Regions from separate parts of the Pseudomonas sp. O230 genome, predicted to be linked through region 4. Evidence: predicted binding sites of a transcription regulator. Region 4 holds the regulator's gene; each other region holds the start of a gene.

Region 1 (7,134 bases), on a different contig from region 4:
GAGTCAGCAAAAAAGCCCTGGAAAACGCGATCAACAACCTGCGTGGCGGCGAAGCGGTCAATGACGCCAACCATGAAGAGTCGCGTCAGGCGCTGGATAAATACACCGTCGACCTGACCAAGCGCGCCGAAGAGGGCAAGCTCGATCCGGTGATCGGCCGTGACGACGAAATTCGCCGAACCATTCAGGTGCTGCAACGCCGCACCAAAAACAACCCGGTGCTGATCGGTGAGCCTGGCGTGGGTAAAACCGCCATTGCCGAAGGCCTCGCTCAGCGGATCATCAACGGCGAAGTGCCGGATGGCCTGAAAGGCAAACGCCTGCTGTCCCTCGACATGGGCGCGCTGATTGCCGGTGCCAAGTACCGTGGCGAGTTCGAAGAGCGCCTGAAATCCCTGCTCAACGAATTGTCGAAGCAGGAGGGGCAGATCATTCTGTTCATCGACGAACTGCACACCATGGTCGGTGCCGGTAAAGGCGAAGGCTCGATGGATGCGGGCAACATGCTCAAACCTGCGTTGGCCCGTGGCGAGTTGCATTGCGTCGGCGCAACCACGCTCAACGAATATCGCCAATATATAGAGAAGGACGCGGCTCTTGAGCGGCGCTTCCAGAAAGTATTGGTGGACGAGCCGAGCGAAGAAGACACCATCGCCATTCTGCGTGGCCTGAAAGAGCGTTATGAAGTTCACCACAAAGTGGCGATCACCGACGGCGCGATCATCGCTGCGGCCAAGCTCAGCCATCGCTACATTACCGATCGGCAGTTGCCGGACAAGGCCATCGACCTGATCGACGAAGCCGCCAGCCGCATTCGCATGGAGATCGACTCCAAGCCGGAAGTGCTGGACCGTCTGGAGCGTCGCCTGATTCAGCTGAAGGTGGAATCCCAGGCGCTGAAGAAAGAGAGCGACGAAGCGGCGATCAAACGCCTGGAAAAACTCCAGGAAGAAATCGTTCGTCTTGAGCGTGAGTATTCGGACCTCGAAGAAATCTGGAACTCGGAAAAAGCCGAAGTCCAGGGCTCTGCGCAGATCCAGCAGAAAATCGAACAGTCCCGTCAGGAACTGGAAGCCGCGCGCCGTAAAGGCGACCTGAATCGCATGGCCGAGTTGCAGTACGGGGTGATCCCGGACCTGGAGCGCAGTCTGCAAATGGTCGACCAGCATGGCAAAAGCGAAAACCAGTTGCTGCGCAGCAAGGTGACCGAGGAAGAAATCGCCGAAGTCGTGTCGAAGTGGACCGGTATTCCGGTGTCGAAAATGCTCGAGGGCGAGCGCGACAAGTTGATGAAGATGGAAAGCCTGTTGCACCAGCGTGTGATTGGTCAGGACGAAGCGGTGATCGCGGTTTCCAACGCGGTGCGTCGTTCGCGGGCCGGGTTGTCCGACCCGAATCGTCCGAGCGGTTCGTTCATGTTCCTCGGCCCGACCGGTGTCGGTAAAACCGAGCTGTGCAAGGCGTTGGCCGAATTCCTCTTTGATACTGAAGAGGCGATGATTCGCATCGATATGTCCGAGTTCATGGAGAAACATTCCGTGGCCCGGTTGATCGGTGCGCCACCAGGCTACGTAGGCTATGAAGAGGGCGGTTACCTGACCGAGGCGGTGCGCCGCAAGCCTTATTCGGTGATCTTGCTGGATGAGGTCGAGAAGGCCCACCCGGACGTCTTCAACATCTTGCTGCAAGTGCTCGAAGATGGCCGACTGACTGACAGTCATGGTCGCACGGTGGATTTCAAAAACACGGTGATCGTCATGACCTCTAACCTGGGGTCGGTGCAGATCCAGGAATTGGTCGGTGATCGTGAAGCGCAACGTGCGGCGGTGATGGATGCGATTTCCACGCACTTCCGTCCGGAGTTCATCAACCGGGTCGACGAAGTGGTGATCTTCGAGCCATTGGCGCGGGATCAGATCGCGGGCATTACCGAGATTCAGTTGAGTCGTCTGCGCAGCCGTTTGACTGAGCGCGAACTGAAACTGGAACTCAGCCCTGAGGCCATGGACAAGCTGATCGCGGTCGGCTACGACCCGGTATACGGCGCACGGCCGCTGAAACGAGCGATCCAGCGCTGGATCGAAAACCCGCTGGCACAGCTGATTTTGTCGGGTCGTTTCATGCCCGGCGATACCGCCAAGGGTGTGGTGGAAAACGACGAAATCGTCTTTGCCTGATCCACGTCGGCAGTAAAAGTGAAGAGGCCTCGCATTGCGAGGCCTTTTTTTCGTCAGGTTGTTGAACTGAAAGGAAAAGGCTTGTAAAGTGCGCCCCGCAGTAAGTCACCCGGAAGGGTTTCTGCTCCCCAAGCAGGAATCTGAAATAAGTTGCAAATCATTAACTTGAATGCAATTTAAGGGGTTGACAGAGGTGCTTAAGATTGTAGAATAGCGCGCCTCAGACACACGAACGCAGCGATGCGAACGGGTCGAAGAGGTGAAGAAAGCTTCACAGTTGTAAATTGAAATATGTAGTTCCGTGATAGCTCAGTCGGTAGAGCAAATGACTGTTAATCATTGGGTCCCAGGTTCGAGTCCTGGTCACGGAGCCAATTTCAAACCGGGGTATAGCGCAGTCCGGTAGCGCGCCTGCTTTGGGAGCAGGATGTCAGGAGTTCGAATCCCCTTACCCCGACCATTTTTGGGTCGTTAGCTCAGTTGGTAGAGCAGTTGGCTTTTAACCAATTGGTCGTAGGTTCGAATCCCACACGACCCACCATTTTTGAAACCAGTTAACGCTGGGATCAGATCTTAAGATCAGAGGCCAAAAGCACTGATCGAAGAAGGCGACTTGTAAAGGTCGCCTTTTTTTCCGGGGTATAGCGCAGTCCGGTAGCGCGCCTGCTTTGGGAGCAGGATGTCAGGAGTTCGAATCCCCTTACCCCGACCATATTAAAAATCCTCGTATCGAAAGATACGGGGATTTTTTTTGCCTTCGACAAAGTGAATCACTTCAAGTCATCGTACAACTTGCCGATAACGAGCTGTCGGGGCGCAGACGCCGCCTCCCATTCAAGCCAGCAATAAGAAAGGCGCTCGTTATGTTTCTTCGTCAGCTGAATATTGCCCCTCGTGCTGCGCTGGGTTTTGCCTTGATCGCCGTACTGGTGGCGTTGCTCGGAATCTTTTCCCTGGGACAAATGTCGAGCATTCGTGAGAGTGAAGTGGCGGTGGAGAAGCAGTGGCTGCCGAGCATTCGCGGAGGCGACGAGATCCGCGAACTCATGCTGCGCATCCGCACCATTTCCTTGCGCATGGCCCTGGATCAAGACCCAAAGAACATTACAACCTACCGTGGCCAGATGGACACGCGCGACAAGGAACTGAGCGAGAAGATTGCGGCTTACGACAAGCTGGTCGACACCGCTGAAGGTCAGGCCTTGTATGACCAGTTCAAAACCACCTTCGCCGCCTATCGCACCGGCATTGCCCAGTCGTTCACCCTGGCCGAGCAAGGTCGCCGTGACGAGCTGACCAAACTGCTGTTGATCGACATGAAAACCGTGGTCGATGGTTCCGGTAAGCAGCTCAATGACCTGGCAGACCTGTTCGCCAAACAGGTCGCCGTGGAAAGCCAGAAATCCGCAGCACATTACGAAACTTCGCGATCCATCGTCAGCCTGTTCATCGCGCTCGCGGCGTTGGCAACTGTCGGCCAGGCGCTGTTGCTGACTCGCAGCATCGTCCATCCACTGAACGAGGCCCTGTCGGCAGCGGAAAGCGTGGCCCAGGGCGATTTGACCCGGCCTATTGCGACCCATGGCAATGACGAAGTGAGTCGTTTGCTCAAGGCGCTGGCGACCATGCAGCAGAACCTGCGTGAAACCCTGCAAGCCATCAGTGGCTCGGCAACGCAACTGGCCACGGCGGCGGATGAGTTGAACGCCGTCACCCTCGACAGCACCCAGGGCCTGCAGCAGCAGAACAAAGAGATTGAGCAAGCCGCCACGGCAGTCAACGAAATGACCAGCGCCGTCGAAGAAGTCGCGCGCAACGCAGTGTCGACGTCCGATGCCACTCGCCAGTCCAGTGAGTCGGCGCAGCTGGGGCAGGAGCGGGTCAGCGAAACCGCGAGTGCCATCAGCGCCTTGGCCAGTGATGTGCAGCACACCGGGGAGTTGGTGCAGTCGCTGGCCAACCAATCCCAGGACATCGGCAAGGTGCTGGATGTGATTCGGGCCATTGCCGAGCAAACCAATTTGCTGGCGCTCAACGCTGCGATTGAAGCGGCGCGCGCGGGTGAAAGCGGGCGCGGCTTCGCGGTGGTGGCTGATGAAGTGCGTGCACTGGCACATCGCACGCAGCAATCGACCCAGGAAATCGAACAAATGGTTCAGGGCATGCGCAGCGGTTCGAGCCTGGCGCTGGACTCGATGAATGCCAGCGCTTCCCGTGCCGCCAGCACGCGGGTGCTGGCTGAGCGGGCGGGTGATGCGTTGCAGACCATCACCGCCTCGGTTCATGAGATTCACGAGCGCAATCTGGTGATCGCCAGTGCCGCTGAAGAACAGGCTCAAGTGGCCCGGGAAGTGGATCGCAATCTGGTGAACATCCGCGATTTGTCGGTGCGCTCCGCCACAGGCGCCGACCAGACCAGCGCCTCCAGCCATGAGCTGTCAAAGCTGGCCAATGTATTGCAAGGCCTGGTGCAGCGCTTTCGCGTGTAAAAAAACGGACTAAAAAAAGCCGCGTCTCTCGATGAAGAGGCGCGGCTTGGTGCCTGGATACTTAGGCGCCGTCTTGATCTTTCAGGTGTTCGAACAGGCCTTTTGGCATTTTTTTGCCGTTGGCTTCGTAGTTGGCTTTCACGTTATCGAACGCTTCTTGTTCGTCGATGAAGCCGTCATGGTTGGTGTCGATCTTGTCGAAGTTGGACTTCGGCGCGACTTTCAGGAATTCAGCGCGGGACACCTTGCCGTCGCCATCAGTGTCGGTTTTTGCCATCGACGCATCGCCACACTTGCCTTCGCCACATTTGCCTTCAGGGGTTTTCACTACCTGTTCGGCGGAGGCCAGCAGGTAGCCCTGGGTCAGAGGCTGCGAAGCGAAAACGGAGCCGGTCAACATCATGCCGCCAGCGAGGACAGCGCCGAGCAAACCGATAGTGTTCTTGGTGGTACGGGACATTTCAAATCTCCTGGGTTGCACGACACAACCACTCGATAAAGGTTGCCACGTAAGTGCGGCGTTAACCGAAGCTGGCGGGGTGCCTTGCTCGGATGTGGCCATTTAACGGGCTGGGTGTATCGCTACTGTGTCGCGCAAGGGGGGAGTTTGTAAGCGAAGGGGCGAAATCGCGGGGGGAGATACAGTGAGACACAGAGCTTTTGAGTGGCGAAAAACTGATGTAGGAGCAAGCTTGCTCGCGATGGCATCGGCGCGGTGTATCTGAATAACCGCGTCGCCTGCATCGCGAGCAAGCTTGCTCCTACAGAAGGCGGTGTCAGTGAAGTTTCAGGCGCGGTTCGGTACCGCGTCCGATCTTGCTGCCCAGCATCAACATCGCCGTGCGGAACGCGCCATATAGCGCCATCTGGTGCATGCGGTACAGCGACACATAAAACATCCGCGCCAACCAACCCTCAAGCATCACGCTGCCGGTCAGGTTGCCCATCAAGTTACCCACAGCCGAAAAACGCGACAGCGAGATCAGCGAACCGTAGTCGGTGTACTTGTACACAGGCAACGGCTTGCCTTCGATCCGCAGCTTCAGCGATTTGGCCAGCAACGATGCCTGCTGATGCGCAGCCTGGGCACGCGGTGGAACATTGCGATCGGTGCCCGGTTGCGGGCAGGCCGCGCAGTCACCGAAGGCGAAGATGTTCTCGTCGCGGCTGGTTTGCAGGGTCGGCAGCACTTGCAACTGGTTGATGCGGTTGGTTTCCAGGCCGTCGATGTCCTTGAGGAAACCCGGTGCACGAATCCCGGCGGCCCAGACTTTCAGGCTCGCATTGATCACTTTGCCATCGGCGGTGATCAGGCTGTCGGCGGTCACTTCACTGACCGCCGCATTGGTCATGACATTGACCCCGAGTTTCTCCAGGGTTTTATGCACAGGCCCGCCGATCCGTTCCGGCAAGGCTGGCAGCACCCGCGGGCCGGCTTCGATGAGGGTGATGTGCATGTTCTCCGGTTTGATTCGGTCCAGACCGTAAGCTGCCAGCTCATGCGCGGCGTTGTGCAGCTCGGCGGCCAGCTCGACACCCGTGGCACCGGCGCCGACGATCGCCACGCTGATCTGCTGCACCACATCCGTCTGCCCGGCGTGCGCGCGCAAATAATGGTTGAGCAGTTGCTGGTGGAAGCGCTCAGCCTGTTTGCGGGTGTCGAGGAACAGGCAGTGCTGCGCCGCACCTTGGGTACCGAAGTCGTTGGTGGTGCTGCCGACCGCGATTACCAGTGAGTCGTAACCCACTTCGCGGGCCGGCACCAGTTCAATGCCGGCTTCGTCGTAGGTGGCGGCCAACTGGATTTTTTTCGCCGCGCGATCGAGCCCGCTCATGCGCCCCAGCTGGAACTCGAAGTGGTTCCATTTGGCCTGGGCAACATAATTGAGTTCGTCTTCGGAAGAGTTCAGCGACCCGGCCGCCACTTCATGCAACAGCGGTTTCCAGATGTGGGTCAGGTTCGCGTCGACCAGCATCACACTGGCCGTGCCGCGCTTGCCCAGAGTCTTACCCAGACGGGTAGCCAACTCCAGACCGCCGGCGCCGCCGCCAACGATGACAATACGATGAGTCATGGGGATATCTCGCAAGGCTAAAAGAAATCGGTGCAGTCAACCGAGCGAGCGCGATGCAGCTCATAGCGTCAGGTAACTGATAAATCGGCTCAACAGGCCCAGGCCAATGGTCACTGCCAGTACCACCACCAGGAGCATCCACGGCCGGAAAGGCCGGCGCTCGACTCGGTGCTGGGACAGGTGCAGGTACTCTTCGACATGCTTCTGGTCGTCGGGGTTCAGGCGGCTGGTCATATCGGGCCTCGTCAGGGGTAGACGTTGCTGAGTGTTTAGAAGCTACAGGGGTTTTTACCCCACGTTGAACGGAGCATAGCCGCTGGCCGGAATCGGCTCGACGCTCACCCTGTCGTCCAGGCGAATGATTCCACTTTGTAACACTCGGGCGGTGATTCC
Region 2 (7,134 bases), on a different contig from region 4:
CCAGCCACCAGGTGCCGAGGTTCCACAGAATCGCGGCGATCAGCAGGGCGAAAATCATCGCGAACCCGGCGGACGAACCGACTTGCAGAATTAGCTCCACCGGCAGCAGGGCGATGATGCCGAATGCCACCGCGCCGCTGGACAGCAACACCCCGAGGAAGTTGAAGAACCCGGACCAGGCCACTGCGAAATTCGGTGGCATCGAGTTGGTGTAAATCACCGTGGCCACCGCGTTGGCGGTGTCGTGGAAACCGTTGACGAACTCAAAGCCCAGCGCGATCAGCAGTGCCACGCCCAGCAACAGAAACGGCGTCCAGGTGGTGACCACCGTGCCGAGTTCGTTCATGTCGTGCATCAGGCTGTACGCGGTGAACAACAACCCGCTGGCCAACACGCCGAAGAAAATCACCAGGGTGAACAGGCTGGGTTTCTTGTCGAGCTGTGGTCTGGCGCTGCTGGCGGGCGCCTGGGCAGCGGTGAAGGAAGGAGTAGCCATGCCGGACAATCCTGAGGGGGAAGTGTGTCGGCCATGATCGTTGCCAAATGTTACAGGGAAGCTGCGTTGGGTCAGTGTTTGGGGCTTTTGTCGTTCCGTTGATCTAATTTACCTCGGAAGCAGGCGGTGTGAATGTGCCGACGTCTTCGCGGGCAAGCCCGCTCCCACAGGGTTTGCTGTGAACGCAGCATCTGTGAACGACAGCGTTCACTGTGGGAGGGAGCTTGGTCTGGGCGGCATGCCGACGAATGGATTTCAGCAGTGCTCAATAATCCTGACGCTTACGAAACGCCCAACGCCCCGCAATCACCGTAAACGTTGCCACCAGCGCCACCAGAATCCAGAACCCCTCCGGATCCTGAGAGAGCGGCACCCCACCCACATTCATCCCGAAGAAACCGGCAATGATGTTGATCGGCAGCGCCAGCACCGTGACCACGGTCAAGGTGAACAGCGTGCGGTTGCTTTGCTCGTTGAGGTTGGCGGCAATCTCTTCCTGCAACAGCTTGATCCGCTCACCCAGCGCCGTCAGGTCGTTGATGATCAGCGCAAATTCCTCGGTGGACTTGCGCAGCTCCTTCACGTCTTCCTTTTGCAACCATTGCGGCGGGCGATTGAGCAGGCGCAGCAACGAGCCCGGCTCCAGCGCCAGCAGCCGTTGCAAGCGCACCAGCACCCGGCGATTGGCGCCCAGCTCCGCGCGGTTGGTCGACAGCCGCGAGGACAGCAACTCATCTTCGATCTGATCGACGCTCTGGCTGGTCTTGCGCACGATCTGCGTCAGCACCTCGCCCTGGTCGCGCAGCAAATGCACGAGCAATTCCAGCGGCGAGCGAAAGCGCTCACCGGCCTTCACCGAGGAACGCAACTTGTCCACCGAGTGCAGCGGTTGCAGGCGCGCGCTGATGATCAGCCGACTGCGGGCGCACACCCACAGCGTCGACACATCCGAGGAGATCATGCTGCTGAGGTTGAACACCACGTCGTTGACCACTGCCAGCAGCGCCGAATCGACATGCTCGATACGCGTCGAACGCGAGCCTTCATGCAAGGCTTCGAAAAATTCGTCGGGCAACTCCAGATGACTTTTCATCCAGCGCTCGCAGGCAGCGTGGGCGAGGTTCAGGTGCAACCAGAGAAACTCGTCGCTGTCGTCCGGTTGTTGCAGGGATCGCAACGCCATGGCCGAATCGATTTCCCGACCGCGTTCGCCGGGACGAAAACTGAAACCGTACAGCAGGCCGAACAGGTCGGGGTCGCGATGGCTTTGGTCAATGCTGTGGTTCATGAGGTCTCGCAGTGATAGGCGCCTGTCGCGGGTTTCACAGGTTCACTTGAGCCGCATCATCGCAAGGCGTGTTGACAGTTTTGTGACAACTTCGTGGAGCTGGCCAAGTGCCTTGTACCGGTGGTCGGAAGCGCTCAAGAACGGTGCCGACACGCCGATGACGCAGGTGTTGATTGTTGTGGTGCGAGTTGTGAACCCGCATTGCCGACAGGGATGTCCGGACACCTTGCACGCCAGCGTGCTTCATCCCTGCCATGAGTATCACTCGATGTTGCAAAAATCCCTGAGAGCACAAATCCTCGCCTTGTTGAGCGGCAGCCTGCTGGCCATGTTGCTGATCGCCCTGGCCTGCTTTCACTTTCTGTCCAGCGGCGTTCAGAGCTACGCAAACCTGATCGACGGCCCGCTGCACACCTCGCAATTGATCGATGAAGCCAACCTGCAATTCAAGGTGCAGGTCCAGGAATGGAAAAACGTTCTGCTGCGTGGCAAGCAACCGGCGGACCTGGACAAATACTGGAAGCAATTCGAAGACCGTCAGCGCGACGTGCAGGGCATCCTCGGCGAACTGGCCGGGCAGAACGGCATCGAGCCGCCACTCAAGACCCGCATCGAACGCCTGCGTGACGAACACCGCTTGTTAGGCGCGGCGTACCAGAAGGGCCGCGATGCCTACGTGGCAGCCGGTGCCGATCCAACGGCCGGCGACACCGCCGTGAAGGGCGTGGACCGGGCGACCAGCGATCAGATGAGTGAACTGGTCAGCGAATTGCGCAAGCAGGGCGTCGAGCAATCGAAGCTGATCAGCGCCAGCGCCGATCGCACCGTGTTGCTGGGCATTATCGTGATGCTCGCGTCGGGCCTGTTGATCGGGTTGTTGAGCCTGTGGCTGGTCAACCGCAACCTGGTCGAGCCGATCCGCAAACTGATCGACTACGTGGCGCAACTCAGCCAGGGCAAGTTTGCCGAACGCGTGGCCAGCACTCGCCAGGATGAGTTGGGCAAGTTGGCGATAGCGGCCAATACGCTGCGCGATTTCCTCGCCGAAACCTTCAGTCGTTTGCAGGTCAGTGCCAAGGATCTGGACGGCGCCAGCAGTGAGTTGAAAGCGATCGCCTCCCTCATGGCCAGCGGCACCAACGAGCAATTCAACCGCACCGACCAGGTGGCCACGGCGATGAACGAAATGTCTGCCACCGCGCAAGAAGTCGCGCGCCACGCCGCCGATGCCGCGCGTGCCGCCGACGATGCCGACCAGTCCGCCCAGCAAGGCGAAAAAGTCATGCAGGGCACCATTTACACGATCACCCAGATGCGCGGCGAAATCGCCAACACGGCGACCGTCATTCGCCAACTGGAAACCGACAGCGGTCGCATCGGCAAAGTGCTGGAAGTGATTCGCGGCATCGCCGAACAGACCAATCTGCTGGCACTCAACGCCGCCATCGAAGCGGCCCGCGCCGGTGAAGCGGGGCGTGGTTTCGCGGTGGTGGCCGATGAAGTCCGTAGCCTGGCCCAGCGCACGGCGGCGTCGATCATCGAGATCAACCAGATTATCCAGACCGTGCAAACCGGTGCGGTGGACGCGGCCCAAGCCATTGAAAGCGGCCAGTCGCGCAGCGAAGAAAGCGTGCAGCAAGTGACCGAGGCCGGTGCCATGCTGGAACGCATCACCCATGCCGTGGAATCCATTCGCGACATGAACCGCCAGATCGCCACCGCCGCCGAAGAACAGACCTCAGTGGCCGAAGACATCTCGCGCAACCTCACCGAGATCACCAGCATTGCGAGCACCAACCTGGACAACGTGCAACGCACCGAAGCGGCCAGCCACAACCTGCATGGGTTGTCCGGTCAGTTGAATGAAGTGACGGCGCGTCTGAGCGCGTAAGGCCTCACCGGACGCAAAAAAGCCGCACGATCCGAAAATCGTGCGGCTTTGTTTTGTGTGTATCAGTCGTCTTGCTTGTTTTTCAGGACTTCGCCGGTAGCGGCGTTCAAGTCCACGTCCCATTCAACGCCTTTGGCGTCTTTGAGTTCAACTTCGTACTCGTAGATGGTGGAGTGTTTGTCGAGGTCGCTGTCGGTGATCGTGGCACCCGGATGCAACTTCAGAACGATCTGGTTCAGCTCTTCCAGCGGCTTGATCTTGCCGTCCTTGACCAGTTGAGGGATTTGATCGACTGGAACATCAGCAGCTTGCGCCAGGCCAGCGGTGAGGGTCAGGGCAGCAGCAGTGAACAGGGCAGTCAAAGTCTTCATGAGGTTCTTTCCTTGGGTGAGCCGTTTAAGTGGGGCCAGACTAACTGTGGCAACTTAATTCACCCTTAATTCCAAAAGCATCGCCGGCAAGCCGGCTCCTACACGTTTGAGTCGTTGATAAAAGTTGTGAACGACACGGACCTGTAGGAGCCGGCTTGCCGGCGATGCGGGCGACTCGGTCCTGGATCAATAACCGTTGTTCTGCAACAACTGCGCAACGGTGCCCGCCGCCGGACGCTTGTAGAACTTCAACAGTTCGCTGGCGCGGTTGGTGAAGATGCCATCGACGCCGGCGTCCATGGCTTTCTGGTAATCCACCGCATCATCGATGGTGTAGACGTGCACCAATAAACCCTGATCGTGGGTGTACTGGTTCATCCACGGTTTGACCAGGTCCGAGTAGCTCTGATCGCCACCCTGGGTCAGTGCTGCAGAAGGCCCCGTGCCGATCGCGCCCTGAGCCTTGGCATACTCGACCCATTGCTGGAATTCGGCTTTGTCCTTCGGCTCCTGTTTGGCGTAGTACGTGGCTTTGTCCTTATCGCCAGACTCGGCGAACGTCACCTTGGACTTAGGCTCGATACTGCCTTCGCCGACCCACAACAGCAGGATCTTCGGCACTTGCGGCATTTCTTTTTCCAGCAGTTCGAGGCTGCTCTTCTCGAAGGTTTGCAGCACCACCTTGCCTTTACCCTGGCCGACGGCGAGCTCGCTTTTCGCCAGTTTCGAACCGGCCGCGCTCAACCAGCCGCGGTCCTGAAGTTTTTCCTTGAGGTCGCGCTCGATGCCGGGGAATTGCTTCGGCTCCTTGGTTTCAATGTACAGGCCGGGTTTGTGCAGCGGATTGCCCTGGGCGATGTCGATGATTTCGTCGAGGGTCAGGATTTTCAGACCGGCGAAAGAAGGGCGCGCGCGATCCGGGTAAGCCGTGTTGAACCAACTGCCGGCATCGAGGGTTCTCAGCTCGGCGATGGTGAACGCGTTGGCCGGGCTGTCCTTGCGCTCGGGGAATTTGCTGGCGACGTCGGTGGTGCGTTGCAGGTTGTTGTCGTGCAGGGCAAACAGCACGCCGTCCTTGCTGCGTTGCAGGTCCAGTTCGAGGTAGTCGGCACCCAGATCGCGCGCCAGTTTGTAAGCGGCGGCGGTGGATTCCGGTGCATCGAAGGACGCGCCGCGGTGAGCGATCACGGCCGGATGCGGGATCCCCATTCGGGACGCGAGCGCCGTGGGGCCTGGCTCGCTGGCGGCCTGTGCCTGACCGAGGCCAAGCAGCACGCTTAGCAGCAGGGCACTTTTGGTGAAAGTAACAGGCATGGTCGAGATCCTTTCGCAGAGAGTTTTCAAAGACGTCCCTTTTAACAACTGAGCGCCGCTTGCGCTATCGCGAGACCGACATAAACGTGTTTAAAGCCCATTTTTTCGGCGCATTTGTGCGGTTCTTTGCAGTACTCTTGGCCCCGGCAGTTTCCCGGCAGAGGGAACGCCATTCATCCTGCCCTGCGTGTAAACCATTGATCACTTGTGTGAGGTTTATATGCGCATCACTTCCGAACTCATCTGCCAGGCCGCCGACCAACTCAAAGGCTTCGTCGGCCTCAATCGTAAAACCGGCCAGTACATCGTGCGTTTCAGCGAAGACTCCTTCGGCATGGACGTGGCGGATGACGGCATCATTCCTGTGAGTGAATTCGTCTGGGCGCCGGGGCCGGAGCAGGCCATGACACTGAAGCGCGAGCTGATTCAGTTGTTGCTGGACCAGAACATCGATGACCGGATCAACATTACCGAGCCGTTGCGGGTGTACATGAATCGGCGGGAAGTGCCGCAGATTTCGGCGGTGCGCCGTCTTGTGCAGCGTTGAGATTTGCCGTGTTTGTGCTGGCCTCATCGCTGGCAAGCCAGCTCCTACAGGTTATGTGTACAACGCCAAACCCTGTAGGAGCTGGCTTGCCGGCGATGACGGACTAAAGGACACCGCAACGGTTACTGCTTGAACGCATAGGCCCGCTCAACCTTGCACACCCACGTAGTGCGGCGGGCACGCACCAGAAACCGTCGAAGTCCTGCCGCGGCGTGTCCTCGTCGATGCCATCGGTGGCCAACCACTGGAACTGCACATTCAGGCCGGTGTGTTCGGCAGCGATGCCGAGGGCGACGGGGATGGCGTTGTTTTCCATGAGGGTTCTCGACGCTTGTTGAATGCTGGAACCCACTATAGATCGCTGTCTTCACCGGAAAGAGCCTTCAACGTTGAGTGCTTTTAACCTAATGCAGGTGTCGACTTTTCTGATTGTTCATACCCCTGGCGACCTCTACTTTGACGTCAGTCATTCGACTGAATTGTTAAGCGATGGAGAGCGATAACAATGAAGAAAACAGCAGTAAAGCTATTGGTATTGTGCTTTTGCGCAGGCGCGTGGCCGGTCATGGCGCAGCCTTTTACCTGTGGCGGGAAATTTCTCGGCAGCGACACACAAGCGGAGTTGGCGCAGGCCATCATCGAGGACGGTGGCCGTGCAGTCGGCGTTCAGCGGGTGTTCACGATTTGCCAAAAGGGCGTCATCCAGATCGTGCTGGACGGCAATAACGAGACGTCGACACCCAGCTATAAAAAACGCTGGCAGCAACGTGCAGTCGCACTGCTTCAAGTACCCACAGACAAGGTAACTGTTCGCTGATCAGTGGCTCGGCGAATCCTTGCGCACGAAATGCTGGTGCATTTCCGACGTCAGGCTTTCGATGCGTTCAGTGAGGGTCTTGGTCATTTCGGTGAGGCGGGTGTTTTGCTCGAGCAATTCGAGCAATTGCGCGGTGTTCTGCGCTGCTTGGGCCTGACGTTCACTGTTGGCCACGGCCAGCGCTTCGCGGTGCTGCGCGTCGGCGTCGGACTGAGCTTTGTCCCGTGCTGCCTGGCGGGTCTGGGCCAGCAGAATCAAGGGTGCGGCGTACGCCGCTTGCAGGCTGAACGCCAGGTTGAGCAGGATGAAGGGGTAGGCATCGAAGTGGGTGATGCCGGACACGTTGAGAAAAATCCATAGCGCGACGATCAGCGTCTGCGCGCCGAGAAACACCGGCGTGCCGAAGAATC
Region 3 (7,134 bases), on a different contig from region 4:
CCAGTGCCGATGAAGCGCTGCTGCTGGAGATCTGGGCCGAGCTGCTGGAACTGCCGGCCAGCGACATTTCCACCGATGAAAGTTTCTTCAATCTCGGCGGCCACTCGATCCTGCTGTCGCGCATGCTGTTGCGCCTGCGTGAAGAGTTCGGGCGCAGCATCTCGATCAACCGCTTCATCGAACTGCCGACGATTACCAAACTGGCGACGCTGGTGCGCGGCTCCGGCACTGAAGAGGTGTTGAGCGAACAGGCCATGGCGGATGCCTTCCGCGAACTGGATATCGAGCCGTTGCCCGTCAGCCGCATGGGCGATGTGCACAAGGTAATCGTCACCGGCGCCAACAGTTTTGTCGGTGTGCATATTGTCGAGGCATTGTTGGCGTGGGGCGCCAGCGAAGTGGCGTGTCTGGTGCGCGATGGCGGCGGGCAATCGGCGGCGGAACGCTTTGCTCATGCACTGCGGGAAAACCGTCTGGAGCATCTGGATTTGAGCCGGGTGCGGGTTTACGCGGCGGACATCACACAGCCCTCGCTGGGGCTCGCGGTGGAGGTTTATGAGCGCCTGGATCGCGAGTACGGCGCGCTGGTGCACAACGCCGCCAACGTCAATCACGTGCTGGATTACGAGTCGCTGGCGCGGGACAACGTCGAGCCGATTTTCGAGTGCCTGCGTCTGTGCGAAGGACGCAGTAAAAAAATCTTCAATTTCGTCTCGACGCTGTCGGCATCAAGCACCATTTCTGCTGACGGCCGGGTGCTCGAATTGCCCGCCGCGCAGACCCCGCCGATCTACATCAAGAACGGCTACAACCTGTCCAAGTGGGTCGGCGAACGAATCCTGGAAAGGGCTCGGGAGCGCGGGGTTCGGGTCAATCTGTACCGTCCCGGCAACATCAGCTTCAACAGCCTGAGCGGCGTTTGCCAGCCGCATAAAAACCGTTTGATGCTGATGCTCAAAGGCTCGATCCAGCTCGGTCAGGTGCCGGAATTCGCCCTGAATTTCGACCTGATGCCGGTGGATTTCCTCGCCCGTTTCATCGCCTTCCACGCCAGCCGATATGCAGCGGAAAAAGCAGTGTTCAACCTGCACAACCCCGAACCGCTGAGTTGGGACGATTACGTCGCGTCCTTCCGTGAGGCGGGGCGGGAATTTTCCATGGTCAGCGTCGCCGACTGGCAGCAGCAATTGGGCCGGGTCGACAGCGACAACGCACTGTTCGGCGTGCTCGGTTTTTACCTCAACGGTTTCGAAGAAGACATCGGCGACATCTCGATGATCGGCCATGACAACGCTCAGGCCGGCGTGCGGCAGATGGGTGCGCACTACCCGGAAAAATCCCCGGCGCTGCTGCGTCGCGGCTGCGATTACCTCAAACAAATCAACTTCATCTGACTCACTCAAGCGGAGCAAAACCATGAAAAACCTGCAACCCGATACCCTGGTCAAAAACCCTCAAGGCTGCCACGTCGTGTCTTCAGTGGACGTGCCGGCGCAGGCCGTAAAAGTCTGGGCGGTGGTCGGCAACTTTGCCGGCTTCGATCAGTTCATCCCGGCGTTGTCGCACATCGAGATGACCGGCGAAGGCGTGTCATCGCTGCGCAAGAAATTCTTCAAGGACGGCAACCTGGTGGTCGAGCAACTCAACTCGCGGGATGCCCAGGCGCGGAGCATGACCTGGACCACGATTTACAACACCTTGGGCGTGGCCAATTTGTGGGCGGCGATGACGGTTGAAGCGCTGGGTGAGGGCAAGTCCCGGGCGACGTGGACCATCATCGCCGAACCGGCCCAGGGCGGTGCCGAGGCGCTGCCAGGGTTCAAGGATTTTGTGCAGGGGTTTGCCGATGATGCGATGAATAATGTGCTGAAGTTGTTTATTTATAACTCAGCCTGTTGGTGATTGAGCCATCGCTTTCGCGGGCAAGCCCGCTCCGACAGTATCCCGGCTGGACACAAACTTTGTGTTCGCCAAAAAATCCTGTGGGAACGGGCTTGCCCGCGATTGAACGATAACGCGGTCAGATCTTGAAGCTATCAACCAACTGCTTCAACCGATTCGCCTGCAACGACAACGCATCGCAATCCTTCAACGTTTCATTGAGGTTGGCCACGCTCTGCTGGTTCAGCAGATTGATCTGGTTGACGTCGACGTTGAGCGTTTCCACCACCGCAGTCTGTTCTTCGGTTGCCGCGGCCACCGACTGGTTCATGCCATCGATTTCGCCGATGCGCTGAGTCACGCTGACCAGGCGCAAGCCCGCCTGGTTCGCCACCTCGACGCTCTGTTCGCTGGAAGCCTGACTGGCGTTCATAGTGGTCACCGCTTCACGCGAGCCGATCTGCAACGACGTGATCATCTTGTGAATCTCTTCCGCCGACTCCTGCGTGCGATGCGCCAGATTGCGCACCTCGTCCGCCACCACCGCAAAACCACGACCGGCCTCACCGGCGCGGGCCGCTTCGATGGCGGCGTTGAGCGCTAACAAGTTGGTCTGCTGGGAGATGCCTTTGATCACATCGAGAATGTGCCCGATGTTATCGGTGCTCGCGTTCAGGGTTTCGATCTGCGTGCACGACAGGCTGATTTTCTGCGACAGCTCGGTCATCGCCAGAATGGTTTTTTCCACCACCTGACGACCGTCGTCCGCCTGCTCGCTCGCGCCGCTGGCGTGCTGCGAGGCATCAGCGGCGTTGCGAGCGATTTCCTGGGTGGCGGCACCCAATTGGTTGATCGCCGCCGCCACACTGTTGGTGCGCGCACTTTGCTCGTCGGAGCCGACAATCGACGCGTTGGACGATGCCATCACCCGTTGCGACAGGTCATGGACCTGACGCGTGGCTGAGGACACTTCGGAAATCGACGCGTGAATTCGCTCCACGAATTGGTTGAAGGAACCGCCCAGTTCGCCGAATTCGTCTTTGCTTTCCACGGACAGACGACGGGTCAGGTCGCCTTCGCCCTGCGCAATGTCCTGCATCGCGCGGCCCATGGTGGTCAGTGGACGCATCAGCACGTTGATCAGCAGGCTCAGCAGCACCGCAATGACGGCGACAGCGATAAACATCGCGATCAACGCCGAGGTGCGGAATTGGCTCAATGGTGCGTAGGCCTTGTCCTTATCAATCGACAGACCGATGAACCACGCCGCATTCGGCAAACCGTTCACCGGAGTGAACGAGAGGATGCGTTCCTGGTTGTTCAGGGTGACTTGCTGATTACCCTTCTCGATTCGCAGGCCGGCGTTGGGGTAGATGTCCTTCAGGTTCTTCATGACCTGGTCTTTGTCCGGGCTGACGATCACCTGGCCGTCGGCACTGACCAGAAACGCATGGCCAATCCCGCCGAAGTCCACCGAGTTGATGATCTTCACCAGGGTTTCCAGACTCAGGTCACCGCCGACCACGCCAAGCAATTCACCGTTCTTTTTCACCGGCATGGCGATGGTCACGACCAGGCCACCGACGGCGGCCATGTAAGGCGGGGTCAGCATGGTTTTGTCAGCGGTAACCGCTTGCTTGTACCAGGGACGCTGACGCGGATCGTAGCCGTCCGGCATCTTCGCGTCCGGGCGCTGAGTGAACACGCCATTGGTCTGGCCGACGTACGTGAACTGGAAGTTCGAGGTGAAGGCCGGTTGATCAACCAGACCCGGCAGATCGGCGTTGGCGCCTTGATGAGCGACGTTTTGCGCGAGGTTTTCCAGCACCAGCACGCGGCCGCTCATCCAGTTCTGCACGCTACTGGCGGTCAAGTCACCGGCCTGTTGCACAGAGGATTCGAGGTTTTGCCGAATGGTATTTCGCTGCAGATAGTCGTTGTACAAAGTGAACAACGCAAAAGCCAGCACCACGACGCCGGAGGCGGCCAACAGGATTTTATGGCTGAACTTGAGATTCATTTCATGGGACTTCTATGCAGAAAGTGGGGATGCGTTCCGGGTTGCAACATTCCATGTACAGCTCAAGCGGCTTCTACGGCCGCTCTACTTTGGTGCACGCATGTCTCACCAGTCTGTCGGCACAAACGGGATAAAGCTTAGGAACATGTACGAAATGGCCGACATTTCCGTCAGATACCCGCTGAAAGGCGTGCTAGAGCGCCTGAGTAGCATTTGGGTGATGACGGTTGTTCGAGCGGCTGTTGCACATTCCCCGACCATTGATAACAATGCGACTTATTATCATTTGTAACGTTGGGACTGCTGCGTTCATGTCCTCACCTGAGTTTGCAGTACAGGCGCTTTACGGTAGCAATTACGGTTGGCTCAACACGTGGCTGCGCGCCCGACTGGGCAATGCGGCCGATGCGACGGATCTGGCCCAGGACACCTTTGTGCGTCTGCTGCAAAAAACCGAACGCCTGGAACTCAAGGCCCTTTGCGCGTTTCTGCGCACCATCGCCCATTTGCCCGAGGCCGAAACGCCGAGCGCTGAAGCCCGCGCGTTGGTGATTGAGTTGCTGGAAAGCATCGCGCGCATGCTGGAAGGACTGAAGCCGAAAGTGCGTCAGGCAGTTCTGCTGGCGCAGTGCGAAGGGCTCACTCACAAACAGATCGCCGAGCAGATGGGCTTGTCCCTGCGTTCGGTGGAGCGCTATGTCGCCAATGCGCTCTATCACTGTTACCTGCTGCGGTACGAAACATGATGCCTGTGGATAATCCATCACTCGGTCGGCGTGGCGAACCTCATCAACAAGTGGTCAAACAAGCCATCCACTGGCTGCTGCGCTTGCGTAACAACGCGAGCAATTCCAGGCTGCGTCAGCAATGCGATGTCTGGCGGGCCGAACATCAGGAACATGAACTGGCCTGGCAGCGGGTGCAGTCCCTGCACGCCGAGCTAAGCAACAATCTGCGTGCGGTACCCGGCGCCCACGTCGCTTTCAACACGCTGGAAAACAGTGCTCAAGGACTGGGCAGGCGCCAGGCCTTGAAACTGTTGTCGGGCGCATTGCTGATGGGATCGGCAGCCTGGCTGGGCAGGGACCTGACGGGCTGGCAACAGTGGACTACGGATTTCGCCACCGCTACGGGCGAGCGCCGTGGTTTCCAGTTGCCAGATGGCACGCGACTGGAGCTGAACACCGCCACGGCGGTGGATCTGGACTACACCGCGCACCAGCGTCTGATCAAATTGCCCGGTGGCGAAATCATCGTGACGTGCGGCGGCGTCGATGAAGGATCTTCGCTGGATCGACCGCTACACGTGCACAGTCGCCACGGTGTGTACGAGGGCATGGCCGCACGTTTTATCCTTCGCCAGGAAGCCGACTGCACGCGGCTCAGCGTGACCAGAGGCATGGTCGCGATTCATTCGCCGCTGCCGGCCGATGGCGTACCGACTCAGGTGCAAGCAGGTCAGAGTTATGTGATTGATCACCAAAGGGCGCGCTTGGCCCCACCGCAGGACATGGACGTCGGCGCCTGGGTCGACGGCCTGATCGTCACCCGCAACATGCGTCTTGGCGATTTCCTGCAGGAGGTCGGACGCTACCGCCATGGTTATCTGACGTGCGCAGCAGATATTGCCGACTTGCGACTGTCCGGCGTCTTCCGGCTGGAGGACACCGAAAAACTGCTGGCAATCCTTCCACGAACCTTACCGGTACAACTGCGCTACCGCACCCGATGGTGGGTGACGCTGGAGCGGCAGGTCAACGCACTCGGCAGCATGGATGGCTACAACGTGACGCACAGCCAGATCGCCACCAAAACCAGCACCGCGCTGCTGGAAACATCGCAAAGTGTGTCGGTAGTGACTCGCGAGCAAAGGGACGACCAAGGCTCACAAACCGTCTCCCAGGCGATGCGCTACACCCCCGGCGTATTGACCAACCCCTACGACGCAACCTATCGCTACGACTACGTGGCGATGCGCGGTTTCAATGACGGCTCGGTGGAAAACATCTACCTCGATGGTCTCAAATCCATGGGTGACAGCGGCACCTTCAGCACCATGCAAGTGAACCCGTATTTCCTCGAGCGCGTGGATATTTTCAAAGGGCCGTCGTCGGTGCTGTACGGCCGTAGTTCGCCTGGCGGCCTCGTGTCGTTGACCAGCAAGAAGCCGCTCTACGAGGCCTATCATCAGGTTCAAGCCACGGTGGGTACGCAAGGGCAACGGGGGGTGGGTTTCGACTTCAGCGGCCCAGTAAATGATGACAAACACATTGCCTATCGCCTGACAGGTTTGGTGGATCAGTCCGACACACAGTTCGACCACAACAAGGAAAAGCGCTTCGCGTTGGCACCGACGGCAAGCATCTATTTCACCGAAGATACTTCGCTGACCGTTCAAGCCTATCTGCAACACGATACAGATGGCGGTTATGACGACGGCGTTCCGGCCGACGGAACGATTCATCAACGCAATGGCAGTCGTATCTCCCGCCACTTCTTCGAGGGAGAGCCGGGTATCGACGGTTACCGCCGTGATCAACAGTCCTTCGGGTATCAGTTCGAGCACCGTTTCAATGATGCTTTCACCGCACGGTAGAATTTGCGCTACCTCGACTCCAAGGTGAAAATCGATCAAGTGTATGCCTATGGCTGGACTACACCGACCAGCAATGAGTTGAACCGCTATTACACCGGCGGTGACGAAAAGCTCCACGCACTCATCGTCGATAATATGCTGCAAGCGGAGTTCTTCACCGGAACGACCAAGCACACCGTGTTGATGGGGGCGGACTATCAGCGCCGCAAAACCGTGGTCGACTGGAACAGCGGCGGACTTGCGCCGATTGATGCGTTTAATCCGGTGTACGGCAATTCGGACAGTTACCAGTTCTAAATACCCGACCTATAAAAAAGCCAGCCCTTGATTTCCAAGGGCTGGCTTTTTTGTTTCTCCGAGACGGCCAGTCGGGCTTTTATCAAGCCCAAAACGACAAAACCCCTGTCTGCGTTAGCAGACAGGGGTTTCGGAGTTCAATCTTGACGATGACCTACTCTCACATGGGGAAACCCCACACTACCATCGGCGATGCATCGTTTCACTGCTGAGTTCGGGATGGGATCAGGTGGTTCCAATGCTCTATGGTCGTCAAGAAATTCTGTGACCAGACCGTTACATCGTAACGTGCCAGCAAAATTGGTGACTTCTACTAAAACAAAACCCCTACCTGCATACG
Region 4 (7,134 bases):
GCACCGGCGTCCAGCGCATCCAGGGTGACCCGGGCGCCTTCGTGCGTCAGCGAGGAGAACATCAAGACCGGGGTCGGACAGCGCTGCATGATGTGCCGCACCGCCGTGATGCCATCCATCATCGGCATCTCGTAGTCCATGGTGATCACGTCCGGCTTGAGGGCCAGCGCCTGATCGATCGCCTCTTTTCCGTTGGTCGCCGTACCGACGACCTGGATATTCGAATCCGCTGAGAGAATTTCCGAGACGCGGCGGCGGAAAAACCCCGAATCGTCCACCACCAGGACTTTGACTACCATAAACACTCCGTTAGGCGGGGGCGAGGCGCAGTCGCCCCGCTCCCCCAGAATCAAATACGCCGTGCGGCGTAACGCTTGAGCATGCTCGGAACATCGAGAATCAGCGCAATACGACCGTCACCGGTGATGGTGGCGCCCGACATGCCCGGGGTTCCCTGGAGCATTTTGCCCAATGGCTTGATGACCACTTCTTCCTGGCCGACCAGTTGATCGACAACGAAGCCGATGCGCTGGGTGCCCACCGAAAGGATCACCACATGGCCTTCGCGCTGCTCTTCGTGAGCGGCGGAGCTGACCAGCCAGCGCTTGAGGTAGAACAGTGGCAGCGCCTTGTCCCGCACGATCACCACTTCCTGGCCGTCCACCACGTTGGTGCGCGACAGGTCGAGGTGGAAGATCTCGTTGACGTTCACCAGCGGGAACGCGAACGCCTGATTGCCGAGCATGACCATCAGCGTCGGCATGATCGCCAGGGTCAACGGGACCTTGATGACGATCTTCGAGCCTTTGCCCTTGGTCGAGTAGATATTGATGGTGCCGTTGAGCTGGGCGATCTTGGTTTTCACCACGTCCATGCCCACGCCACGACCCGACACGTCGGAGATCTCGGTTTTGGTCGAGAACCCCGGGGCGAAGATCAGGTTGAAGCAGTCGGACTCGCTGAGGCGGTCTGCCGCATCCTTGTCCATCAAGCCTTTCTTGACCGCGATACCGCGCAGAACGTCGGCGTCCATGCCCTTGCCGTCATCGGAGATGGACAGCAGGATGTGGTCGCCTTCCTGTTCGGCAGACAGAATCACCTTGCCGCTGCGCGGTTTGCCCATCGCTTCGCGTTCGGCCGGCTCTTCGATACCGTGGTCGACCGAGTTGCGCACCAAGTGGACCAGCGGGTCGGCCAGGGCCTCGACAAGGTTTTTGTCGAGGTCGGTTTCTTCGCCGACCAGTTCCAGGTTGATCTCTTTCTTGAGCTGGCGAGCCAGATCGCGAACCAGACGCGGGAAGCGCCCGAAGACTTTCTTGATCGGTTGCATCCGGGTCTTCATGACCGCGGTTTGCAGGTCGGCCGTGACCACATCGAGGTTCGACACGGCCTTGGACATGGCTTCATCGGCGCTGTTGGCACCCAGGCGAACCAGGCGGTTACGCACCAGCACCAACTCGCCGACCATGTTCATGATTTCGTCGAGGCGCGCGGTGTCGACCCGCACGGTGGTCTCGGCTTCGCTAGCCGGTTTTTCCGCCGGTGGCGCGGCCGGTGCACGGGCAGGCGCCGGTGCAGCAGCGGCGGCGACGGGTTTCGGTGCTTCGGCTTTTGGCGCGGGCGCCTTGGCAACAGGTGCCGGGGTTTTGGCGACGGGCGCCGCTACCGAAGAAGCGGCAGAACCTGTGCCGACTTCAGTGAACTTGCCTTTGCCATGCAATTCGTCGAGCAGCGATTCGAACTCGTGATCCGAGATCAGATCGCCGCCGGCCGCTGCTGCGGTTGGCGCAGCCGGGACCGGTACCGAGGCAATGGCCGATTCCAGTGCGTCGACTGCAAAGTTGCCCTTGCCGTGCAGCTGATCGAGCAGTGCTTCGAACTCGTCGTCGGTAATGTTGGAGCTGTCGCCTGGCGCTTTCGGCGCTGCCGGTGCGGCTGGCGCTGCGGGTGCAGCCACCGCGTCGACAGCAAACTGGCCTTTGCCGTGCAACTGATCGAGCAACGACTCGAACTCGGCATCGGTGATTTCGTCGCTGGTCGCGGCATCGCCGGCCGGCAGTGAAACAGCCGCCGGGGCCTCAGCCTGAGCCTTGACGGCGTTCAGCGAGTCCAGCAGTTGTTCGAATTCGTTATCGGTGATGTCGCCTGATTCGGCTTCGGCAGCCGGTTCTTCCACCACTTCAGCTACAGGTGCGGCTTGATCGGCGGTTTGCGGCTCGGCCAGACGGGCCAGGGCCGCCAGCAATTCAGGCGTGGCAGCCGTTATCGGGCTGCGCTCGCGGACTTCGGTAAACATGCTGTTCACCGCGTCCAGCGCTTCGAGAACCACGTCCATCAATTCCGAGTCGACGCGACGTTCACCCTTGCGCAGGATGTCGAACACGTTCTCGGCGATGTGACAGCACTCCACCAGCTCGTTGAGCTGGAGGAAGCCGGCGCCCCCTTTTACAGTGTGAAAACCGCGAAAAATTGCATTGAGCAAATCCGCATCATCCGGTCGGCTTTCAAGCTCGACCAGCTGTTCGGACAGTTGCTCTAGAATCTCGCCGGCCTCAACCAGGAAATCCTGAAGGATCTCTTCATCGGCGCCGAAGCTCATTAAGGGTGTGCTCCTACAGGTCTAAAAACCTAAAATGCCTAAAATTCTAAAACCCTAGGCTGGATAGCAAGTCGTCCACATCGTCCTGACCGGACACAACGTCTTCTCTTTTATCGGCATGAATCTGCGGACCTTCACCCTGAGAGAGATGTTTTTGCGGATCTTTTTCTGCAAGCATCGCTTCACGGTCATGTTCGATGCCCGCAAAGCGGTCCACCTGACTGGCCATAAGCACGAGCTTGAGCAGGTTGCTTTCAACTTCGGTGACCAACTGGGTCACACGCTTGATCACTTGACCGGTGAGGTCCTGGTAATCCTGAGCGAGCAGAATGTCGTTGAGGTTGCTCGACACCGCGCGGTTGTCCGCGCTGCTGCGTGTCAGGAAACCGTCGACACGCCGTGCCAGTTCACGAAACTCCTCAGCCCCGACTTCGCGACGCATGAACCGCCCCCAGTCCGTGCTCAGCGCCTGGGCTTCATCGCTCAGGCTGTTGACCAGCGGCGTGGAGTTTTCGACCAGATCCATGGTGCGGTTGGCTGCGGCCTCTGTCAGCTTGACAACGTAACCCAGACGCTCGGTGGCATCTGTGATCTGGGACACTTCCTCGGCTTGCGGCATGTGCGGGTCAATCTGGAAATTGACGATCGCGCTGTGCAGCTCGCGGGTGAGCTTGCCCACTTCCTGATACAGGCCGCGGTCACGGGTCTGGTTGAGCTCATGGATCAGTTGCACAGCGTCGCCGAACCTGCCTTTTTCAAGGCTTTCGACCAGTTCGACCGCGTGTTTTTTCAGGGTCGATTCAAAATCGCCCTGTGAAGATTCTTTGTGGTCCATAGCTCCCCCGTGGCGCAGTTTCTCAACCGATGCGTTCGAAAATCTTCTCGATTTTGTCTTTCAACGCCTGGGCCGTGAAGGGTTTGACCACATAGCCGTTTACGCCGGCCTGGGCCGCTTCGATGATCTGCTCGCGCTTGGCTTCAGCGGTCACCATCAGCACCGGCAGGTGCTTGAGCTTTTCATCGGCGCGCACATGGCGCAGCAGATCGATACCGGTCATGCCCGGCATGTTCCAGTCCGTTACCAGAAAGTCGATGCTTCCGCTGTTGAGAACCGGAATGGCAGTAACGCCATCGTCGGCCTCGACCGTGTTGGTGAACCCAAGGTCACGCAACAGGTTTTTTATGATCCGCCGCATCGTTGAGAAGTCATCAACGATGAGGATTTTCATGTTCTTGTCCAATTCGACCTCCAAGCAGTCTTAAACGCACCCAGCACCTGGACGCGCCATTTCAATCAATCCGGCAAAGCACTCAATGACTGTCTGGAGCACAACAGATCGCGACCGGCGCAGTTCAACACCACACCAGCCACGTTCGCAGTGTCCCCACACTGCCTTCAGCGCGCTCGCCACTCCCCCAAACGCCCCCGCAAACGGGCCGCGCACTGGCTGTGTAACTGGCTGACCCGAGATTCGCTGACCCCCAGGACCTCACCGATTTCCTTGAGATTCAACTCTTCGTCGTAGTACAGCGCCAACACCAGTCGCTCACGCTCCGGCAAATTGGCAATCGCGTCCGCCAGCGCTGCCTGGAAGCGTTCATCTTCCAGATCGCGTGACGGCTCGAGATGAGCACTCGCGCCATCCTCATGCAGCCCTTCATGTTCGCCGTCCTGCAACAGATCGTCGAAACTGAACAAGCGACTGCCCAGGGTGTCGTTCAAAATCCCGTAGTAATCGTCGAGACTCAATTGGAGTTCGGCCGCAACTTCGTGATCTTTAGCGTCACGGCCGGTTTTAGCTTCAATCGAGCGAATTGCGTCGCTGACCATGCGGGTATTGCGGTGGACCGAACGTGGCGCCCAGTCCCCTTTGCGCACTTCATCAAGCATGGCGCCGCGGATTCGAATGCCCGCGTACGTCTCGAAACTCGCGCCTTTGCTGGCGTCATATTTGGTCGATACTTCTAGCAGGCCGATCATCCCGGCCTGAATCAGGTCTTCGACCTGGACACTGGCCGGCAGTCGTGCCAGCAAGTGGTAGGCAATGCGTTTGACCAGTGGCGCGTAACGCTCGATCAGCTCGTACTGCGCGTCACGTGCCGACTTCTTGTAGAGGTTGTAACCGCTGGCTGTCATAGCACGGGTCCTGCCGTTTGTTGCACGAGGCGCTCGACGAAAAACTCCAGGTGCCCACGCGGGTTGGCGGGCAGCGGCCAGGTATCGACCTTTTGTGCGATGGCCTTGAACGCCAGGGAGCACTTGGATCGCGGGAAGGCTTCATAGACCGCGCGCTGCTTCTGCACAGCCTTGCGCACGCTTTCGTCGTACGGCACCGCACCGACGTATTGTAAGGCGACGTCAAGGAAGCGGTCCGTGACCTTGGTCAACTTGGCGAACAGGTTGCGCCCTTCCTGCGGGCTCTGCGCCATGTTGGCCAGGACGCGGAAGCGATTCATGCCGTAGTCGCGGTTGAGCAGTTTGATCAGGGCGTAGGCGTCGGTGATCGAGGTCGGCTCGTCGCACACCACCAGCAAGACTTCTTGCGCGGCGCGAACAAAACTGACTACCGAGTCACCAATACCCGCAGCGGTGTCGATCACCAGCACGTCGAGGTTGTCGCCGATATCACTGAAAGCCTGGATCAGGCCGGCGTGCTGAGCCGGGCTCAGGTGCACCATGCTCTGAGTGCCGGACGCCGCAGGGACGATGCGAATGCCGCCGGGCCCCTGCAACAGCACGTCGCGCAGTTCACAGCGGCCTTCGATGACGTCAGCCAGGGTACGTTTGGGTGTCAGTCCCAGCAGGACGTCGACGTTCGCCAGCCCCAGATCGGCGTCCAACAGCATGACGCGCCGGCCGAGCTCAGCTAGAGCCAGGGACAAGTTCACTGACACGTTAGTCTTCCCGACGCCACCTTTGCCGCCGGTCACCGCGATCACCTGTACGGGATGCATGCTGCCCATGTTATTTCTTTACCTTGTCTTGCATAGACGGAGGCCACATTACTGGCTGCGCGTTCATCATCTGAACAATGCATGGCAGACCATCGATGTAGGTACAAAAACTGTTCATTAATACCTCAGCCAACCTGCTTGGTCGGGCTGTGATAAATATCAGCGAACATGTCAGCCATGGCTTCTTCGCTGGGTTCTTCCTGCATTTGCACGCTGACGGCGCGACTGACCAACTGATGACGACGCGGCAGATGCAAATCATCCGGAATACGCGGTCCATCGGTCAGGTAAGCCACCGGCAATTCATGACTGATTGCCAGGCTCAACACCTCACCCAGGCTTGCCGTTTCATCCAGTTTAGTCAGGATGCAGCCAGCGAGCCCGCAGCGCTTGTAACTGTGATAAGCGGCGGTTAGAACCTGTTCCTGGCTGGTGGTTGCCAGAACCAGATAATTTTTTGATTTGATGCCACGGCCAGCCAGGCTTTCGAGTTGCATGCGCAATGCCGGGTCACTGGCCTGGAGGCCCGCGGTATCGATCAGCACCACGCGCTTGCGCAGCAACGGATCCAGCGCCTGCACCAGCGACTGACCCGGATCGACGTGCGTCACCGACACATTGAGGATCCGGCCGAGGGTCTTGAGTTGTTCCTGAGCACCGATACGGTAGCTGTCCATGCTCACCAGCGCGATATTCTGCGCGCCGTACTTGAGCACGTAACGGGCCGCGAGCTTGGCCAGAGTGGTGGTCTTGCCCATGCCGGCCGGGCCGACCATGGCAATCACGCCGCCCTCTTCCAGTGGCTCGACTTCCGGTGTGGCGATCATCCGCGCCAGGTGCGCCAGCAACATGCGCCAGGCCTGACGAGGCTCTTCAATGTCGGTAATCAGCTCCAGCAGGTCGCGGGACAACGGACCGGACAAACCGATGCGTTGCAGGCGACGCCAAAGGTTGGCCTGGGCCGGACGACTGCCTTGCAGTTGGTTCCAGGCCAGGGAGCCGAGTTGTACTTCCATCAGTTCGCGCAGGCTGTTGAGTTCGAAACGCATCGAGTCGAAAGCACGCGGATCAACGCCGGTCGAAGCAGGCGCAGGAGCCGGTGCCGGGCGACGAGGTTCAGTGTACGTAGGCTCGATCAACGGTTCAGCGGCAGTCAGCGGCAGGCCGGCGAACAACTGGCGATTGGTCGACTTGTCGCTCTCGCCCTCGCTGCGCAGGCTCAGTTCGGCCTGGGCGGTGACGATCCGCGACTGAGTCTTGCGCAGCTCGTCCTCGAGTTCCATGTTCGGAACACGCGGGGCCAACGCCGACAGCTTGTAATCGAGCGCGGCCGTCAGCTCGACACCACCGGCGATCCGGCGGTTGCCAATGATGGCGGCATCAGCGCCCAGCTCATCACGAACCAGCTTCATGGCCTGACGCATATCGGCGGCGAAAAAACGCTTAACTTGCATAAACCACTACCTCAGCCGTTGGGCCCTACTGTCGCAACGATGGTCACTTGCTTGTTGTCAGGGATTTCCTGGTAAGCCAACACGTGCAAACCCGGGACTGCCAGTCGGCCGAATCGCGACAACATC

The links. The regulator FliA, encoded in region 4, starts transcription of late flagellar genes. The targets are predictions, from matches to a motif close to CTAAAGTTTNNNNNNNNNNNGCCGNTAA.
Region 1: a site for FliA is predicted at 2,952-2,979, ahead of ACI77H_RS24745 (methyl-accepting chemotaxis protein). Genes of this name have one in related genera too.
Region 2: a site for FliA is predicted at 1,918-1,945, ahead of ACI77H_RS11180 (methyl-accepting chemotaxis protein). Genes of this name have one in related genera too.
Region 3: a site for FliA is predicted at 4,015-4,042, ahead of ACI77H_RS19880 (methyl-accepting chemotaxis protein). Genes of this name have one in related genera too.

The regions. Positions count from the first base shown of each region.
Region 1 covers NZ_JBJGXN010000011.1:287,719-294,852, forward strand. Annotated here, with positions in the region: gene clpB (ATP-dependent chaperone ClpB) at 1-2,177, shown strand, start outside; tRNA gene ACI77H_RS24725 (tRNA-Asn) at 2,476-2,551, shown strand; tRNA gene ACI77H_RS24730 (tRNA-Pro) at 2,561-2,637, shown strand; tRNA gene ACI77H_RS24735 (tRNA-Lys) at 2,643-2,718, shown strand; tRNA gene ACI77H_RS24740 (tRNA-Pro) at 2,813-2,889, shown strand; gene ACI77H_RS24745 (methyl-accepting chemotaxis protein) at 3,041-4,666, shown strand; gene ACI77H_RS24750 (EF-hand domain-containing protein) at 4,728-5,126, opposite strand; gene ACI77H_RS24755 (NAD(P)/FAD-dependent oxidoreductase) at 5,443-6,741, opposite strand; gene ACI77H_RS24760 (DUF3094 domain-containing protein) at 6,802-6,975, opposite strand; gene ACI77H_RS24765 (MOSC domain-containing protein) at 7,030-7,134, opposite strand, start outside.
Region 2 covers NZ_JBJGXN010000004.1:498,435-505,568, forward strand. Annotated here, with positions in the region: gene ACI77H_RS11170 (inorganic phosphate transporter) at 1-496, opposite strand, end outside; gene ACI77H_RS11175 (transporter) at 762-1,784, opposite strand; gene ACI77H_RS11180 (methyl-accepting chemotaxis protein) at 2,053-3,675, shown strand; gene ACI77H_RS11185 (PepSY domain-containing protein) at 3,738-4,046, opposite strand; gene ACI77H_RS11190 (glycerophosphodiester phosphodiesterase) at 4,233-5,360, opposite strand; gene ACI77H_RS11195 (DUF2025 family protein) at 5,581-5,907, shown strand; gene ACI77H_RS11200 (hypothetical protein) at 6,011-6,223, opposite strand; gene ACI77H_RS11205 (hypothetical protein) at 6,413-6,724, shown strand; gene ACI77H_RS11210 (DUF1003 domain-containing protein) at 6,725-7,134, opposite strand, start outside.
Region 3 covers NZ_JBJGXN010000008.1:424,202-431,335, forward strand. Annotated here, with positions in the region: gene ACI77H_RS19870 (amino acid adenylation domain-containing protein) at 1-1,394, shown strand, start outside; gene ACI77H_RS19875 (SRPBCC family protein) at 1,417-1,902, shown strand; gene ACI77H_RS19880 (methyl-accepting chemotaxis protein) at 2,021-3,901, opposite strand; gene ACI77H_RS19885 (sigma factor-like helix-turn-helix DNA-binding protein) at 4,213-4,647, shown strand; partial or broken gene ACI77H_RS19890 (FecR domain-containing protein) at 4,647-5,651, shown strand; partial or broken gene ACI77H_RS19895 (TonB-dependent siderophore receptor) at 5,658-6,776, shown strand; rRNA gene rrf (5S ribosomal RNA) at 6,936-7,051, opposite strand.
Region 4 covers NZ_JBJGXN010000002.1:568,150-575,283, forward strand. Annotated here, with positions in the region: gene ACI77H_RS05950 (chemotaxis response regulator protein-glutamate methylesterase) at 1-299, opposite strand, end outside; gene ACI77H_RS05955 (chemotaxis protein CheA) at 350-2,599, opposite strand; gene ACI77H_RS05960 (protein phosphatase CheZ) at 2,646-3,434, opposite strand; gene ACI77H_RS05965 (chemotaxis response regulator CheY) at 3,457-3,828, opposite strand; gene fliA (RNA polymerase sigma factor FliA) at 3,996-4,736, opposite strand; gene fleN (flagellar synthesis regulator FleN) at 4,733-5,563, opposite strand; gene flhF (flagellar biosynthesis protein FlhF) at 5,680-7,008, opposite strand; gene flhA (flagellar biosynthesis protein FlhA) at 7,020-7,134, opposite strand, start outside.